One region of the Rhizobium sp. BR 317 genome, then DNA from elsewhere that is predicted to be linked to it. Evidence: predicted binding sites of a transcription regulator. Region 1 holds the regulator's gene; each other region holds the start of a gene.
The links. The regulator PhoB, encoded in region 1, activates phosphate uptake and scavenging genes when phosphate is short. The targets are predictions, from matches to a motif close to TGTCATNNANCTGTCAT.

Region 1 (4,510 bases):
CCTTCGCGCGCCTCCTCGGCCGTGACCACCAGCGGCGGCAGCAGACGGATGACGTTGTCGCCGGCCGGCACACCCAGCAGATGTTCGGCGCGGATCGCCTGCAGTAGATCCGACTGCGGAATGGCAGCCTTGATGCCGAGCAGCAGCCCCTCGCCGCGGACATCCTCGATAATATCCGGAAAACGATCCTTGAGCGAGGCCAGACCCTGGCGGAAGACCAAGGCCACATCGCGCACATGCTGCAGGAAGCCATCCGACAGCACGACATCGAGCACGGCGTTGCCGACCGCCATGGCGAGCGGATTGCCGCCATAGGTCGAGCCATGCGTGCCCGCCTTCATGCCCGAGGCCGCCTCCGCGGTCGCAAGGCAGGCGCCGAGCGGAAAGCCACCGCCGATGCCCTTGGCGACAGCCATGATATCCGGCGTGATGCCGGCCCATTCATGGGCGAAGAGCTTGCCGGTGCGACCGACGCCACTCTGAACCTCGTCGAGGACCAGAAGCAGGCCATGCTCGTCGCAGATCTGACGCAGGCCGCGCAGGAACTCGTTGGTCGCCGGGCGGATACCGCCCTCGCCCTGCACCGGCTCGATCAGGATCGCAGCCGTAGCACCGGTAATCTCGGCACGCACGGCGTCGAGATCGCCGAAAGGCACCTGGTCGAAGCCGGGGGCCTTCGGGCCGAAACCTTCCAGGTATTTCTCCTGGCCGCCGGCAGCGATCGTCGCGATCGTGCGGCCATGGAAGGCGCCTTCGAAGGTGATGATATGGTATCTGTCGGGATGCCCCTTGAAGAACTGGTAGCGACGCGCCGTCTTGATGGCGCATTCCAGAGCCTCGGCTCCGGAATTGGTGAAGAACACCTTGTCGGCGAAGGTGGCGTCCGTCAGCCGCTTCGACAATTTCTCCTGGCCCGGCACCTCATAGAGGTTGGACAGGTGCCAGACCTTGTCAGCCTGCGACTTCAACTCTGCAACCAGATGGGGATGAGCGTGGCCAAGCGAATTCACCGCAACGCCGGCGGCAAAATCGAGGTAGCGCTCGCCGGTCTCCGTGATCAGCCACACGCCCTCGCCTCGCTCGAACCGCAGCGGAGCACGCATGTAGGTGTCATAAAGCGGCGCGGTTTCAGCCATGGCGCATTCTCCTCGATCACAACCTTTAGGGCCTGTCGTTTCCTTCGTGTGAAACGGGCCCCGGAAAATCAAAAATGCCGCCTTTCGGCGGCCTGAGCACTATTGATGTTTTGCACTGCGATGTCAACAAAACTGGCGATTTAGCAGGTGCGGCAGAGCGCCTCCGGAGGGAGGCCATCTCTTCGACAAGTTATATTGCATAAATGCCACTCACGTATAGCAAGTTGGGGAAAACCTCGAAATCGATTCCTCAAGAATCCCGCGACTCTTGTCACGGAGTCAGCCTCACACTAGGTTAAAAACCAATTACTAGACTGCATGCGGCGGAACTAGTCACCACAATTTTAAAGCGTTTCACGCCTCGACCCAATGCGAGGCAATGGTGAGGGATTCTGCCATCAGAAACGCGACAGCGGAGACAGGGCATGAATTGGACAGACGAACGCGTCGAGAAGCTGAAAAAGCTGTGGTCCGAAGGTTTGAGCGCCAGCCAGATCGCGGCACAGCTCGGTGGTGTCAGCCGTAATGCCGTCATCGGCAAAGTGCATCGCTTGAGCCTGCCAGGCCGAGCGAAGGCCGGTGGCGCAGCAACCGCAGCTCGAGCGCCGAAGCGCAATACCTCGGCCCCACGGGCGCCGAATTACGCCTCGCGCGTTGCAACCCGCACGGTTACCCGCCAGCAGGGTGCGACGATGCTCAAGGAAGAGGTCGAGATCGATACGGTCCACGAGATCGAATATCGCCCGGCCACCAATGTGGTCGTTCCGATCTCGCGCCGCCTCGGCCTGACGGAACTCACCGAACGCACCTGCAAGTGGCCGGTCGGCGACCCGCTGAAGGATGATTTTCACTTCTGCGGCAACGACAGCCCGGACTCCTCGCCCTACTGCACCTACCACCAGCGGCTGGCTTACCAGCCCGTGCATGAGCGGCGCCGGGCGGCACACTGAGCCATATCAACCATATGAAAAACGGGCCGAAAGGCCCGTTTTCTGTTTCCGCCGCCATGTTGGAGGACGGCCCGCCGGGTTTCCCCGATCAGGCCTCCATAGAATAACCCGCGCCGCGAACGGTGCGGATGACATCCTGCATATTGGAGAAATTCAGCGCTTTGCGCAGACGGCCGACATGCACGTCGACGGTGCGTTCGTCGACATAGATATCGTGCCCCCACACGCCGTCGAGCAACTGAGAGCGCGAGAAGACACGGCCGGGCGATGACATCAGGAATTCCAGCAGGCGGAATTCCGTCGGCCCCAACCGCACTTCACGGCTCTTGCGGTGGACGCGATGGGTCTCGCGGTCCAGTTCGATATCGCCACAGCGCAGGACCGTGGACAGAACCTCCGGGCGGGCTCGGCGCAGCATTGCCTTGACGCGGGCCATCAGCTCCGGCGTCGAGAACGGCTTGACGACATAGTKGTCCGCGCCGGTGGAAAGGCCGCGCACGCGCTCGCTTTCCTCGCCGCGAGCGGTGAGCATGATGATCGGCAGGCGCTCCGTCTCCGGCCGCATACGCAGCCGACGGCAGAGCTCGATGCCGGACACGCCMGGGAGCATCCAATCGAGGATCAGAAGATCGGGGATGCGCTCCTGGAGGCGCAGCTCGGCTTCGTCGCCTCTCAGGATAGTGTCGACCTCGAAGCCTTCCGCCTCGAGATTATAGCGCAGCAGAACGCTTAGCGCTTCCTCGTCTTCTACAACAGCTACTCTCGGAACCATGCGCCTCTGGTCTCCTTCTCTTGGCGTCTACTTTATTCCGTCACTGCACCGACGGTGTTGGCGGTATCGTCCTTCGGGCGCTCGCCTTCGGGCTGGGCACCGGTCGCCATGTAATAGATCGTCTCGGCGATGTTGGTGGCATGGTCGCCGATGCGCTCGATGTTCTTGGCGCAGAAAAGAAGATGCGTGCAGGTGGTGATGTTGCGCGGATCTTCCATCATGTAGGTCAGCATCTCGCGGAAGAGCGAGGTGTACATGGCGTCGATTTCCTCATCGCGCTCGCGGATCGACACGGCCTTGTCGGGCGAACGGGTCGAGTAGACGTCGAGCACTTCCTTGAGCTGGACGAGCGCCAGTTCGGAGAGGTGTTCGATGCCGCGGGCGAGACGCCGCGGAACGCCGGTGCCCTGCACGGCGATGACGCGCTTTGCGGTGTTCTTGCCGAGATCGCCAACGCGTTCCAGATCGGAAGCGATGCGGATGGAGCCCATGATTTCACGAAGGTCGGCAGCCATCGGCTGGCGGCGGGCGATGGTGACGATCGCCTTGTCGCCGACTTCGCGCTCGGCGTGGTCGAGAATGACGTCGTCGGAGATGACCTTCTGCGCCAGAGCGGCATCGCCGTTGACCAGCGCGCGGACGCTGTCGCTGACCATCTGCTCCGCCAGGCCGCCCATTTCGGAAATGCGGCGCGTCAGGAACTTCAGGTCCTCGTCATAAGCAGAGAGAATGTGTGTAGAGACCATTTTTCTATCCTCAAGGTGAAAGGTGCGAAGGGAACCGCGCGGGGGAGCATCATCAGCCAAAACGGCCCATGATGTAATCCTGCGTGCGGAAATCATCGGGATTGGTGAACATCTTATCGGTATCGTTCTCCTCGACCAGATGGCCGAGATGAAACATTGCGGTACGCTGCGAAACGCGGGCTGCTTGCTGCATGGAATGCGTCACGATGACGATCGTGAAGTTTTCCCGAAGCTCATGAATGAGTTCCTCGACTTTGGCGGTGGCAATCGGATCGAGCGCCGAACACGGCTCGTCCATGAGAATGACCTCCGGACTGACAGCGACGGCACGGGCGATGCAAAGGCGCTGCTGCTGGCCGCCGGAGAGGCTGGTCCCTGCCTCAAAAAGCCGGTCCTTCACCTCGCCCCACAGCCCGGCCTTCTGAAGGCTGGTTTCGACGATATGGTCGAGATCGGTCTTGGACCGATGCAGGCCATGGATACGCGGGCCATAGGCGACATTCTCGTATATCGACTTCGGGAACGGATTGGGCTTCTGGAACACCATTCCGACGCGGGCGCGCAGCTCAACAACGTCGATGCTGTTGTCGTATATATCCTGATCGTCGAGCGTGATCTTGCCGGTGACGCGGCAGGTGTCGATCGTATCGTTCATGCGATTGAGGCAACGCAGGAAAGTGGACTTGCCGCAGCCGGAAGGACCGATCAGCGCGGTGACCGTGTTGGCGCGGATGTTCAGGTCGACATCGAACAGCGCACGCTTGTCGCCGTAATAGACCGAGACAGCCTGGCCGATCATCTTATAGGGGATCGTCATCATCTTCCTGGCCAGTGCTTTTTCGCTCGCGGCTTCCGTCATCATGTTCATTCCATCGCCTCCTGTCACCAGCGCCGCTCAAAGCGACG
Region 2 (4,510 bases), on a different contig from region 1:
ATCGCCATTCAGCAGCAGATAGCGCCCATCCGGCGAAAAATTCGGCGCCTCGACCAGCCGCTCAGTCTGCCAGACGACCCGGCTTTCACCGGTACGGATGTTGTAGATCTCGACCGAACTGCGCATTGGCTCTCCACTTGCCGCGGGGCGTAGCGATCAACGATCGCGGAACCGGTTGGTGATCGGATAGCGTCGATCGCGACCGAAATTCTTCTTGGTAATCTTCACGCCTGGCGCCGACTGGCGGCGCTTGTATTCGGCGAGATAGAGCAGATGCTCGACGCGATGGACAGTGGCAACATCATGCCCACGCGCAACGATCTCCTCGACCGCCATCTCCTTTTCCACCAGGCATTCCAGAATATCGTCGAGCACCGGATAGGGTGGCAGCGAATCCTGGTCCGTCTGGTTAGGCCGCAGCTCGGCGGACGGCGCCTTGTCGATGATGTTGAACGGGATCACCTCACCCGATGGGCCAAGCGCGCCCGGCGGCACATGCAGATTGCGCCAGCGCGACAGCGCATAGACCTGCATCTTGTAGAGGTCCTTGATCGGATTGAAGCCGCCGTTCATGTCGCCATAGAGCGTGGCATAGCCGACCGACATTTCCGACTTGTTGCCCGTGGTCACCACCATCGAGCCGAACTTGTTGGAAATCGCCATGAGAATGGTGCCGCGGGCACGGCTCTGCAGATTTTCCTCGGTGATGCCGCTGTCGGTGCCTTCGAACAGATCCGAAAGCGCTGAGGTGAAGCCGGTCACCGGCTCCTCGATCGGCACGATGTCGTAGCGGCAGCCGAGCGCCTTGGCACAATCGGCCGCATCCTTCAGCGAATCCTGCGAGGTATAACGGTAAGGCAGCATAACGGTGCGCACCCGCTCTTCGCCGAGTGCGTCGACGGCGATGGCGGCGCAGATCGCCGAGTCGATGCCGCCGGAAAGGCCAAGCACGACCGATTTGAAGCCGTTCTTGTTCACGTAGTCGCGGAAGCCCAGCAGGCAGGCGCGGTAATCCGCCTCCTCACCCTCCGGAATATGGGCCATCGGGCCTTCGGCGCAGTGCCAGCCATTGCCGTTCTTCTTCCAGGTCGTCACCGCCAATGCGGTTTCGAACTGGCTCATCTGGAAGGCCAAGGACTTGTCAGCGTTGAAGCCGAAGCTTGCGCCGTCGAAAACCAGTTCGTCTTGACCGCCAACCTGGGCGGCAAAGATGAGCGGCAGGCCTGACTCGATCACCTGCCGTAGCGCAACCTGATGACGGACATCGACCTTGCCGCGATAATAGGGAGAGCCATTCGGAACGAGAAGAATTTCCGCTCCGCTTTCAGCCAGCGTTTCGCAGATGCCGAGATCGTTCCAGATCTCCTCGCAAATGGGAATACCGATGCGAACGCCGCGAAAATTAACCGGTCCCGCAATGGTCCCTTCGTCGAAGACCCGCTTCTCATCGAACTCGCCATAGTTCGGCAGATCAACCTTGTCCCTGACGAAGATAATCTTGCCGCCATCGAGCACGGCCACCGAATTGTAGCGACCGGTCTCGTCCTGACGCGGAAAGCCGATGACGACGCCCGGCCCGCCATCGGCGGTATCGGCCGCAAGGCTCTCCACAGCCTTCCGGCAGGCGCGGATAAAGGCCGGTTTCAACACCAGATCCTCCGGCGGATAACCGGAGATGAACAGCTCCGTCAGCAGCACAAGCTGAGCGCCCTCGCGCGCCGCCTCAGCCCGCGCTTCCCGCGCTTTTGCAAGGTTGCCGGAGACATCGCCGACCGTCGGGTTAAGCTGGGCGACAGCGATGCGGATGGTCTGGGTGATGGGGCTTTGTTCTGTCATGCCATATATTTAGCGAGCGCAACCCCGTTCCGCAACCGCCTTCCGCCCTCTCCATGTGTCAAAGATCGCGGTGCTCGCAAAGGACGTATTTTACCACCGAAAAATACTAAGGGAGCCTTGCGGTTCACCTGCCGTTCATGACAGAGAGGTGACAATTATATAAAGGTTTTATTAAATTGGAGAGACCTTTGGTCGCGCTGGTCCCCAGTTCTGCGTTGGCAGGCAGATTTGCCCCTCTACAAAAGCTTGGTGCCGCGAGCCGACAACAGACGGCTTTACGTCAGCTTCTCAGCCTTATTCTGACCTTCCTGCTCGCACTTTCCACCATCGTCGTGGTCGAATGGGTCGCGCGCGGTGAGCTGACGGATCTCCCCGACTATTTCATGTCGCCGATCCATCCCGGCTTCACCACGGTCGGCATCGTCATGTTGCTGATGCTGGTGCTTGACGCCATGTTCGGCCGGGCGCACCAATCGATCTTGTTGGTTGTGCCCCTCGTCCTGGTTCCGGCCTTTATCTCCAATCAGAAGCAGCATTATCTTTCCGATCCGCTCTATCCTTCGGACTTCCTTTTTGCGCATCAGATCCTGGAACTCATGCCGGTGATCGTGCGCGAGCGGCCGTGGACGGCGGTTGCCGTCGCTCTCGGGATTATCGCCTCGATCGTCGGACTCGCCCTTCTCTGGCGCTATACTTGGCGACATGCGACAGCGCTTTCGCGCAATGCAAGGATCGCGCGGCTGTCCGTCTGCCTGCCATTCATGGCCGTCTTCGTCTCGCAGATGGATCCGACGCAAAATTCCTTCATCAGGGAAAAGCTGCGCATCATCCCCATCGTCTGGGATCAGAAGGAAAACTACGGTTACAACGGCTTCATCATCGCCTTCTCGCTGAACCTGCCGATGGCCGACGTCAAAGCGCCTGCGGGCTATGGGCAAAATGTGATCGATGCCATACCTGCCCGCAACTATGGCTATCTTTCCGGCCCACGCGAAAAACCTGACATCATCATGCTGATGAGCGAGTCTTTCTGGGACCCGACCAGGCTTTCCGGTCTGACCTTTACGCCCGACCCCATGCCGAACATCCGCGTGGCGCAGTCGGGCTATGTCTTCTCCCCCGAATTCGGCGGCATMACCGCCAATGTCGAGTTCGAAGCTCTGACCGGCTTCTCCAACGCTTTCCTGCCCTATGGCAGCATCCCCTATCAGCAATATGTCCGCCGGCCGATGCCGTCGCTGGCCACCTTCTTTCGCGGCGAAGGCTATGCCGCGCGTTCCATCCATCCATTCAGCGGCTGGTTCTGGAACCGCAACGAAGTCTACAAGGCTTTCGGTTTCGAGGAGTTCCGCACCGAGGAGACCATGCCACCCATGGAGAAGCGCGGCCTTTTCGCCTCCGACGACTCGCTGATGAAGGAGATCATGCGCGAGGGCGATGCCATGGAGCGGCCGTTCTTCTTCTTCGCCGTCACACTACAGGGCCACGGCCCGTACGAACCGCATCGCTATGCGGAAAACACGGTCGATATCAAAGGCGATCTGAGCGACGCCGATCGAGACACGCTTGCGACCTATACGCAAGGCGTGCGGGAAGCCGACCAGAGCTTGAAAATGCTGATGGATTGGGCGTCTAAGCGCGACCGTGAGACCATCATCGTCCTCTGGGGCGATCACCTGCCGCCGCTTGGCACGGTCTATCCGGATACGAATTACATGCCCGAGCAGGTGGCGACCCGAAAAGCGCCACTCGACATCATGAAGCGTGAGCACGAAACGCCACTGGTCATCTGGTCGAGCAAAAAGGGCGTGCGCAAGGATGTCGGGACGATCAGCCCGTCGCAACTGCCCTATCACATCCTCAAGACCGCCGGCTACGAGCACCCGTTCTACACCGGCTTTCTCGGCCGCCTGCAGAAGAAATACACCATCGTCGACCGTTACCAATTGGCGACGCGCGACAATCAGGCTTTTCCGGATTGGGCTCGCAAGGAGCAAAATCTCGATCCGCTGATGCGCGAGTATCGCTATCTACAGCATGACGCGATGTTCGGACACGAATATGGGCTCGACCGGTTCTTCCCGTCGCATGTCTTGCTGGCAGACCAAAGCAGCTAGACTGCGACCCTTTTTGCATTGCATTTCCTGCGGGCAGTCGAATACTTGCGGCCAAATTGACCAAGTCTTCGGAGTGTTCCCATGTATAATCTACCCAATTTCGTTCATCAGCATTTCGACAAGACGGCCGAGGAGCTCGGCGAGATCGAAAAACGCGTATTGAAAAAGGCGCATGAGCGGAAAATCGTTTCCACCGATATCAACGCCGCCTTTTCAGCCGAGGCATCCACCGGCGAACGCCTCGCAGACGGTATTGCACGCGTGGGCGGCTCCTGGTCCTTCATTCTGGCGTTCCTCGCCTTCCTCGTCGTCTGGTGCGTCGTCAACACCATCGTGCTCATGACCCGCGCCTTCGACCCCTACCCCTTCATCTTCCTCAACCTCGTCCTCTCCATGCTCGCCGCCATCCAGGCCCCGATCATCATGATGTCGCAGAACCGCCAGGCCGAACGCGACCGCTTCGAAGCTGCGAAGGATTACGAAGTCAATCTCAAGGCGGAATTGGAAGTGCTGTCCCTGCATCAGAAGATCGACTTGCATGTCCTGACAGAGCTGTC
Region 3 (4,510 bases), on a different contig from region 1:
GCCAAGGTCATCAAGGCGCTGGTCACCCGCTCCAGCACAGAGGTCCAGTCCGGGGTGAAGCTGGTGACGGCGACCGGCGAAGCGCTTGGGCAGATCCAGGGCCATGTTGTCAAGGTCGACGAGCATGTGCGTTCGATTGCAAAGGCGGCAAAAGAGCAGTCGACCGGTCTCTCGGAGGTCAGCACCGCCGTCAATCAAATGGATCAGGTCACGCAGCAGAACGCGGCAATGGTCGAGGAATCGACGGCCGCCACCAACCGCCTTGCTGACGAGGCGGCCAATCTTGCCCGGCTGATCGCCCGCTTCAAACTGGATGCCACACAGATGGCGCCACGCGCTGTCACCCCCCAGAATAAACCGGTCGCCTCGCCGGCGCGTGCGCTCAGCCAGAAGCTCGCGGGCGCCTTTGGCGGACGCGCTGCAACCGGGACTGCCGCTTCGTCATGGGAGGAGTTTTGAGAAAGCGTTGACGCTCGCCTGGCAATCAATGCGAGGGCAACTCTTTCATCGGGACCGACGTGCCTGTCCTCATCCCAGCAAATCTGGTTGCCGATAGCGATGCGTTGCCGGACCGCCCGACCCGGATCAAAGAAAAAAGAACTGGTCCACGGCCGTTACCAGCCAAAACGACAGTGCCGAAATGATCGCCGCCGCCGGCAGGGTAACAACCCAGGCGACGACGATATTGCCCGCCAAACCCCATCGCACTGCTGACACGCGCTTTGCGGCGCCGACGCCGATGATGGCGCCGGTGATGGTGTGGGTGGTTGAAACGGGTATGCCGAGCCACGTGGCACCGAAGAGCGTCAAAGCGCCGCCCGTTTCGGCGCAGAAACCTTGCATCGGGTTTAGTTTGGTGATCTTCGAGCCCATCGTATGAACGATGCGCCAGCCGCCCAACAACGTGCCAAGGGCCATTGCAGCCTGGCAGGAAAGCACTACCCAGAGTGGCACATGAAAGCTGCCGCCGCCGTAGCCCTGCGAATAGAGAAGCACAGCAATGATGCCCATGGTCTTCTGGGCATCATTGCCCCCGTGGCCGAGCGAATACAGGGACGCTGACACAAATTGCAGGAAGCGAAACGATCGATCGACCGCGAACGGCGTCTGGCGGATGAATATCCATGTCACCGCCAGGATGAGAAATAGCGCCAAAAGGAAGCCGATCATCGGTGACAAGACGATCGCTGACGCGGTCTTTAGCAGGCCGTTCCAGACGATCGAACTAAGTCCGGTTTTGGCGAGACCCGCTCCGACCAAGCCGCCGACCAGAGCATGCGAGGAACTGGAGGGAATGCCAAATATCCAAGTGACGACGTTCCAAACGATGGCGCCAATCAAAGCTGCGAAGATCACCTGCGGTGTGACGATCGCCGGATCGATGATGCCGGTGCCGAGCGTTTCGGCCACGTGGAGGCCAAAGAACAGGAAGGCAATGAAATTGAAGAAGGCTGCCCAGAAGACAGCGTATTGTGGCCTCAGAACCCGCGTCGATACGATTGTTGCAATCGAATTGGCCGCATCATGCAGGCCATTGAGAAAATCGAACAGCAAGGCGACTGCGATCAGGCCGACGAGAAGCGGAAAGGCGAGGGTGGCATCCATCAGACATTCTCGATCACAATACCGCTGATCTCGTTGGCGACATCCTCGAAACGGTCGACCACCTTTTCCAGCTCGCCGTAGATCTGACTGCCGATCATATACGCCATCGGATTATTAGCGCCGTGCCGTCGAAACAGATCTTTGAGCCCCCGATCGTGAAGCTCGTCGGATCGGCCCTCAACACGGGTCACCTGCTCGACGATCACCGAAAGTCGCGGTGCGTTGGCGTTAATGCGATCAAGCAATGGGATTGCCTCGGCAATAAGATTGGCGGCTTCGACGACCGTCTTGCCCATCTCCTGCATGCCGAGATCAAAGCTACCCTGCTCAAAGAGACGGATAGTCTTCACCGTCTTGTGCATCATGTCGATCGCATCATCCATGGATTGGATGAGGTCCTTGATGTCTCCGCGATCGAAAGGGGTGATGAAGCTTCGCCGCACGGCCAGCATGACTTCGTGGGTGATATTGTCCGCCTGGTCTTCCAGTCGCACGATCGCTTCGCATTGCTGCTCGACCTCTATTCCCGACAGCAACCTATCTAGTGCTTGTGCGGCGCCGACGATCGTCTTGGAATGTTGTTCGAAGAGGTCGAAAAACCGGTCCTCGCGTGGCATCAACCTTCGAAACCAACCCAGCATAAGCACCTCGCGATTTTTGGTGTGCGTAAAAAAAACGATGTCGGCCGTTATCCGGGACACCGTGTCGTAACCATTATCTGCTTGAGGAGATAGGGCCGAATTTCGGTTTATGACAGATTTGTGACGGGTGAGGGTGTGCGCGTAACGCCTGTGAGACCGGTAATTTCACTGGGGTTAAACTGCACGCAGGAGGGGCGGTTTTGGTTTGAAGAGTGGTGGCAAGTTCGCTTCAGGCTGTCGGAAAGGTGCCCGCAATCGATCGCGAAGTTCACCATTTGCCTCCGCAGTTCGAACCTGCATGAGCATATTCGCGCCGTGGAGCGATCACCGCATCTGCTGCTTCTTCACCATCCGCTTGCCGACGAGGGAATTCACTGTCGACTCGGCGAGAGTTGTGGCGACGCGAAGCCCAGCTCGGTGACGCTTTCCATAGTCGACAATCGCACCACAGTTCGAGCGGATATAGGTGAGGAGTTGAACGCCGAGGCTGTGCAGCCGTGCGATCGAGAACTCGCTTACTTGCCGTGATCCCTGCAGCTGCGCCAGGAGCCGCTCCAGATCCCGGATCGCGCGATCCACGCGGCCGTGCCACAAGCGCCATTTCACAGCTCTGATATCTCTGTCGATGGTTGGAAGCGCTTCAATGGGGCTGGGCTGCGATCGCGCGATGTGATCGGCAATCTGCTGCATGGGCTGGATCTTCATGGCGATGTGGAACCAGTCGATGATATGGGTCGTAGGTTTCGGCATGGCACGGGGCACCCGCTTGAGAACTTCTGCGCCGTCCGAAATCACCGTCACATCGCCAAAGCCGCGATATCCGACTCCTTCAAGCGCGTGGAGGGCGCGATCGCGAATTGCTTGCTGGGCGGTGCTGCCGGCGACGAAATAGCGGCCACCTGGTTCGCCTCGTCCTCCGCGACCGCATCGGGCAACGACGAGCTCGAAGTTTCGCGCTGCATTGGGCTCGGCGCTGCGAACATGAGCGGTATCGATGCTGATGACGAATTCCTTGCGACGATCGCCGGGAAGCTGCATCTCAAGCTGGCGACGGTCATCCGTCTGAGCTCTCGCCTTCCATGTTTCCCGTTCAATCAGGTCGTTGAGCCGTTCGCCGATCCTGATGGTCCGCTTGCGTACGGTCGCGTATGTCTCTGTGGGTTCAATCGGCAGGAACTCGGCCAGCACTTTGGCTGCCTGCCGGTAGGGCATCATGCTTCCCAAACGGGCTGTCAGCTCCATCAGTTCGGGCATCGCTCGATCGGGGCAGATTTCCTTCAGCGGCGCGAAGGCGCCGTCCATGCCCGGAAAGCAATCCGTGCACAACATCCAGCGAGGATTGCGGACCTCCACAGTGCCGAAGACGGTTCGGATCCGGCGTCATGTGTAGTCCTTGACCGACCGGAACGCGTGGCAGTCCGGGCAAACCCGACGGAAGAGGGAGTAGGTCTCAGCCTCATGGGCTCCGACTGCGCTTTGCAGCGCCGTCATAATTGTCTTGCCGTCCTCAATCGACAGACCAATGTCGCCGTCAAACAGACGCTCCCAACTCTTGTCGATACGAACCGCCTTTCGGCAAACATCACCGAACTCGTTCTTCCCCTTAATCGTGATCCTGCAGTATGAGGGCAAACAATTCTCGTTGCAGCACAGGCAGTGCCTGCGGGACGATAATCACCAGACCCGCATGCAGCTCTTCTTTGGCATAGAGCTTCCGGAAGTCGCGGGCGTGGTTCGTCACGAACGTGAAATCTTCCTCGATGATCCGAGGCATCAGGTCCCAATCGGTCTCGCCACTCAGTCCCAGCCAGTTCACATGGAAACAATCGTGACCGTGCTCTTGAGCCACGGCCACGAGAGACGTGTGAAGGCATTCATCGATAAGAAACTTCACGAGGTTGAGCCAGACGTCTTGGGGACGTTCTCGTTGCGAAGGACCAGGCGCTTCACGGATTTCACCTTCAGGCCCTGCTCTGAAAGCTTCCTCGGACGTCCTCTGGCGGGATGGGCCGCAACCCAGATCTCGGCAAGTTCCACCATGCGCTCGGTGAGCGAAGGATAGCCCTCAACGATTTCCGCTGTACTTGCGCCTTGGGTCTTCATCGCGGCAATCGTTCGCACAGGAACACGGGTTCGCTTGAATACCGGCTCGCCACCCACGACCCCTTTCACGCTTTCAATCATTCGTTCTGTTGGTTTCCACGCGGAACTGAGCCGGTTTTTCCACCGAGAAGTGAGCCACTTCTGAGTATGGTTTTCGGATC
Region 4 (4,510 bases), on a different contig from region 1:
TCATTGGTGCTGCTTCGGCTGCTTCGTCGGCAGCACTTTCCGCGCCGACGGAGAAGGAAGGCGTCAACATTTTGTAGGCGAGGCTCGGTACGGTGCGGATGCCCGGCTGGTCGAGATGCGGGCCGCCGAGCTGCACGGCGTGGTCATTAGCCGGCGCATAGTGGTTGTTGGGATCGTGGCAGGTCGCGCACGACATCTGGCCGCTCCTCGAGAGCGATGGATCGAAGAACAGCTTCTTGCCGAGCTGAGCAACGGCGCTCAGCGAAGCCGGATCGTCATAGGTATTTGCGGCGACGGCATTGGCGGCGGGTTCGCTCGCCAAGCCGATGGTCGCCCCCGCGAGCGAGACGCTCGCGAGTGCGATCAGGGGAAGGAAATGGTGCTTCTTCAAGGACATCGTCCATCCCCTCGTTCTTGGCTTAGGAAGCGCTGTTGCCGGTCTTCGTGTCGAGGATCAACTTCTGCGCATCGCCCTTCGACCAATCGAACATGTTGTTCAGCGAGCCGGAAATCGCATCGAACGAGCCGCCACCGAGGCGTTCGCCGGCCATCCAGTTGTCTTCAATGAAGCGCATGACGGAGGTCTGGTCGGTCAAGGTGTGGTCGACGAAGTTGACCTTGGAGTAGGGCGAGATCACCAGCAGCGGCTGGCGCGTGCCGTAGCCGCAGCGGCCCTGGGCCGGCTGTCCGTTGACGCCCGGCAGCGGCGTACCGGTGGAGCAACCGTCGCCGTTCAGCACGTCATAACCCTTGACGCCAATCTTCGACGGATTGACGACAGCGTGGGCGTGGTCATACCAGCCGTCGGAATCGTCGTAGAGCACGATGATGGCAGTGTCCTTCCAATCCGGCGAATTCTGAACGGTATTGACCACCTGGGTCACGAATTCCTGCTCGTCGAGCGGATCGGAATAGCCGGCATGACCGTCCTGATAGGCAGGTGCCTTCAGGAAGCTGACGGTCGGCATGTTGCCGTTCTTCAGCGCCGCATAGAAGTCCGTCATGTCGTACTGGTGGTTGGCCGCATCAGTGCTGCCGATCGCAGCAACCGAGGACGGACGCGCATGCGTCGGGTTTGCGGTCGAGGCGTAGTACTGGAACGGCTGGTGATGCGGGATATAGTCAACGCTGTTGACCTGGGTGACTGTCGAGGTCGTTGCGCGTTTGCAGCCCGTCGTGCCGTCGGCATTGGTCACCGTCAGATCGAAGCCGCCTTCGAAGAAGCCCCAGGTGATGTTGTGTTCGTTCAGCATGTCGCCGATGTTCTTGCCGTACATCAGCCCCGTCTGGCCGACCGAGCAGACGTCGCCAGTCGGATCGAAGTCGCTGATGACAGTCCAGCCGCCATTGCCGTCAGGCACGATACGGCCCTTGGAATAGGTGCCGTCCTTCTCCAGCGTATAGCCGGGCGGCAGGATGGCGCCGTTGGTCTGGCCGGAGATGAGGTTCAGCGCGCCGGGGGTCGACGGGCCGAAATTGGTGGAGAAGGAATTGTCGTTCAGGGCATAGTGCTGAGCGTAGTTCCAGAGCGCCGTGACGGTGTTGCCGTCATAATAGCCCATGACCTGGCCCTTGGTGCCGAAAGCGCCGGCAGCACCCTTGGTGCCCCTGCCGGTATTGGCCGGGAACAGGTCCATCGCGAAGTTGTTGTAAGCGGCTTGCTCGGCGGTATAGCCGTGGTTCTGCGACTGGGTTGCTGCCTGCGTGCGATCGAGGCGGAAAGGAGCGGCAGCATCGGCGCKGTTCGCCGCATTCGTCTTGTTTGGATTGTTGTCGAGAAGACCGGCATTGGCGAGCGTGTTGATATCGGTCGGCGTGTTATCCGCGGCCTTGAATGCCGGCTCACCATCGACGTTTGCGGCCTTGGGGTAGGTCGCGAAATAATGGTCGAAGGAAACGTTTTCCTGGAAGACGACGACCAGATGCTTGATCGGCATCGCGGTATTGGTTGGCGGGGCCTTATCGGCAGCGCCGGCGGTGGAACAGAGCGAAATCAGGGTAAGCGCGCTGCCGGCGGCAAGGGCGGCGCGACGCGAAAGACGGATCATTGTCATATCCTCTCGAGTGGGGGTCCGTGCCTCGACGCTTAAAATGCGCCGCGCCGAGGCGGAAAGAACCATTTCGAGCTATCAACGGAGCATGACAGTTCCATGAAGGATAGGGCGAGGGGATTCCGCTTTTGTCGAACATGGCGGCGGGCGACAAAAGGCTGATTCTGCAGCGAGGGCCAATGACCAACGGAGAGCGCCCGTCGGGAAACGCGGCGATGCTACCTTATGTCACGGGCTAAAGGTGAGCTCCTTCATCCGCCCTCGTGGTTCGAGACGGCCCTATGGGCCTCCTCACCATGAGGGCTCCTCCTCCCGCTCCGCCGCTCAAGCAGCTCAGTGCTTGAGACAGAGAAAGCCATTTGATTTTCAAATACTGGCGCTCATTCCGTCCTCATGGTGAGGTGCACTGACGCCGGAGCGTAGCGATGGCGGCAGGGCCTCGAACCACGAGGGTCGGCCACGAGGCCGCGGCGCGTTCAACTAGATGTTCTGATCCATCGTCTCGGCCGGAATTTCGTCGGCGCGGTGGATGCGGACGACCGTGGCTGGTACGCCGGCGACGGTGCAATGGGCCGGAACCGGCTTCACCACGACGCTACCAGCCGCAACCTTGCTGAAGGCGCCGACTTCAATGTTGCCGAGGATTTTTGCGCCGGCGCCGATCATGACGCCGTGGCGGATCTTCMGATGCCGGTCGCCGGTTTCCTTGCCGGTGCCTCCGAGCGTGACATTCTGCAGAATGGAGACTTCATCTTCGATGACGGCAGTCTCGCCGATGACGATGCCGGAACCGTGATCGAGCATGATGGACGAGCCGATCCTTGCCGCCGGATGAATATCCGGGCCGAAGACCAGCGAGGCCAGGTTGGAAAGCCAACTGGCGATTTCCGGCCGGCCTTCCGTCCAGAGCGCATGGGCGATGCGATGGGTCTGCAGGGCGTGGAACCCCTTGAGGTTCAACAGCGCATGCAAATAGGTCGTGCAGGCGGGATCGCGGGTACGGACGGCGACGAGGTCGGCCTCCGTTGCCTGCAGGATCGCGATATGCCGCGTCAGCACCTCATGAAACAAGGCGAAGAGATCGTCGGTTTCGATCTTGGCGACGGAAAGCCGGGCGACCAACACATTGGCGAGGCTTTCGGCATCCGACTGCGTTGCGATGATCTGCGCCGCGAGCAGCGGGCGCAGGGTCGGTTCGCGGCCGGCGAGATCGGCGGCCTCGTGGCGGATCACGTCCCATACGCTGCCGGCTAGGGCAGCGCGATGTTCGGCGATTGCCGTTCCTGTCTGGGACATGGCCATGTCTTTCTCGTCAAGCGGAAACGTCAACCACGCCGCAATCGCCGGCCTCGGAGGCAAAGGCGAGCAGCTTGCCGGATTTGCTCCAGCTCATGGAGGTGATCGCACCTTTGCCTGGGCGGCGCAAGAGCGCTTCCTTGGAGTCGCCGATGCGCACCGCAAGGATCATGCCGTCAATGAAGCCGATCGCCAGGATGTCTTCCACCGGATGAAACTTGACCGACGTCGCCATGATGTTGCCACGGGTGCCGAGTTCCAGCGGTGCCTTGCCCATCGGGCCATCTTTGCCCTGAAACGGCCAGACGATTGCCGCCGGTGCGCCGGAGGAGGCGAGCCACTTGCCCTTGTTGGACCAGGAGAGCGATTTCACCTTGGCGGGATAGCCGGTCATGCGCATGTGCCGGGCTTCGGCGCCGGGCTTCGCGTCCATCTTCCAGCCGTGAAGGGCGTTTTCCTGCATGCTGGTGACGACGAATTGACCGTCGGGAGAGAAGGTGACGCCGGTATGGGCGCCCTTCCACTCCAGATTGACCGGCTGCGCGGCCATGCCGACCCAATGCAGCGACACGCCGTTATAGCGCGCGACAGCGATACGCAGGCCCTTCGGCGCGAAGGCGATGCCTTCGACGGTGCGCTCCTCGGTAAATTCCTTGATGGAGCCATCTGCCAGCCGCACGAAGCTGCTTTTCCCGTAGGCGTAGGCAACAGCGCCCTGCGGACCGGCGGCGACCTGGGTGATCCATTTGCGCGGAGCTTCGGCAAGCACGGTAACGCCACCATCCGCGGCAATCCGGAGAACCTTGCCYTCCTCACCGCCGGAAATCAGGCTGTCGCTGTGGGGATCGCGAATGCAGGTGAGCATGCCCTGATGGGCTTCGGTCACCTTCTCGCCGCCTTCCAGGCGATGAATCGCGCCGGCGGCGCTGGCGAAGAAGGGGGTATCACCTAAAAATTCGACGGCCAGAACGTGGCCGTCGATATCAAGCGGAGCAACAGTCGGCATCAGGCGGCCGCCTCGCAGGCCTTGAAGCTGTTTTCCAGCTTTTCCCGGTCGAGTTCGCGGCCGATGAAGACCAGGCGGCTCTCATGCTTTTCGCCATCCTTCCAAGGGCGCTGGTGATCACCTTCGATGATCATGTGCACGCCCTGGACAACATAGC

Region 2: QD357_RS02825 (LTA synthase family protein) is a predicted target of PhoB. The motif match lies at 1,974-1,990, and genes of this name have one in related genera.
Region 3: QD357_RS15595 (DUF47 family protein) is a predicted target of PhoB. The motif match lies at 2,356-2,372, and genes of this name have one in related genera.
Region 4: QD357_RS12145 (phospholipase C) is a predicted target of PhoB. The motif match lies at 2,140-2,156, and genes of this name have one in related genera.

Annotation. Positions count from the first base shown of each region.
Region 1 is NZ_JARWLB010000007.1:125,657-130,166, forward strand. It holds gene QD357_RS13345 (aspartate aminotransferase family protein) at 1-1,136, opposite strand, end outside; gene QD357_RS13350 (GcrA family cell cycle regulator) at 1,562-2,086, shown strand; gene phoB (phosphate regulon transcriptional regulator PhoB) at 2,175-2,858, opposite strand; gene phoU (phosphate signaling complex protein PhoU) at 2,891-3,604, opposite strand; gene pstB (phosphate ABC transporter ATP-binding protein PstB) at 3,657-4,472, opposite strand; gene pstA (phosphate ABC transporter permease PstA) at 4,487-4,510, opposite strand, start outside.
Region 2 is NZ_JARWLB010000002.1:50,975-55,484, forward strand. It holds gene QD357_RS02815 (TolB family protein) at 1-126, opposite strand, end outside; gene QD357_RS02820 (NAD+ synthase) at 157-1,836, opposite strand; gene QD357_RS02825 (LTA synthase family protein) at 2,025-3,953, shown strand; gene QD357_RS02830 (DUF1003 domain-containing protein) at 4,035-4,510, shown strand, end outside.
Region 3 is NZ_JARWLB010000008.1:266,577-271,086, forward strand. It holds partial or broken gene QD357_RS15585 (methyl-accepting chemotaxis protein) at 1-459, shown strand, start outside; gene QD357_RS15590 (anion permease) at 586-1,605, opposite strand; gene QD357_RS15595 (DUF47 family protein) at 1,605-2,246, opposite strand; partial or broken gene QD357_RS15600 (ISKra4 family transposase) at 2,421-3,860, opposite strand; gene QD357_RS15605 (DUF5615 family PIN-like protein) at 3,850-4,140, opposite strand; partial or broken gene QD357_RS15610 (DUF433 domain-containing protein) at 4,137-4,430, opposite strand.
Region 4 is NZ_JARWLB010000006.1:196,933-201,442, forward strand. It holds gene QD357_RS12140 (cytochrome-c peroxidase) at 1-397, opposite strand, end outside; gene QD357_RS12145 (phospholipase C) at 420-2,048, opposite strand; gene cysE (serine O-acetyltransferase) at 2,532-3,347, opposite strand; gene QD357_RS12155 (WD40 repeat domain-containing protein) at 3,364-4,353, opposite strand; gene QD357_RS12160 (CobW family GTP-binding protein) at 4,353-4,510, opposite strand, start outside.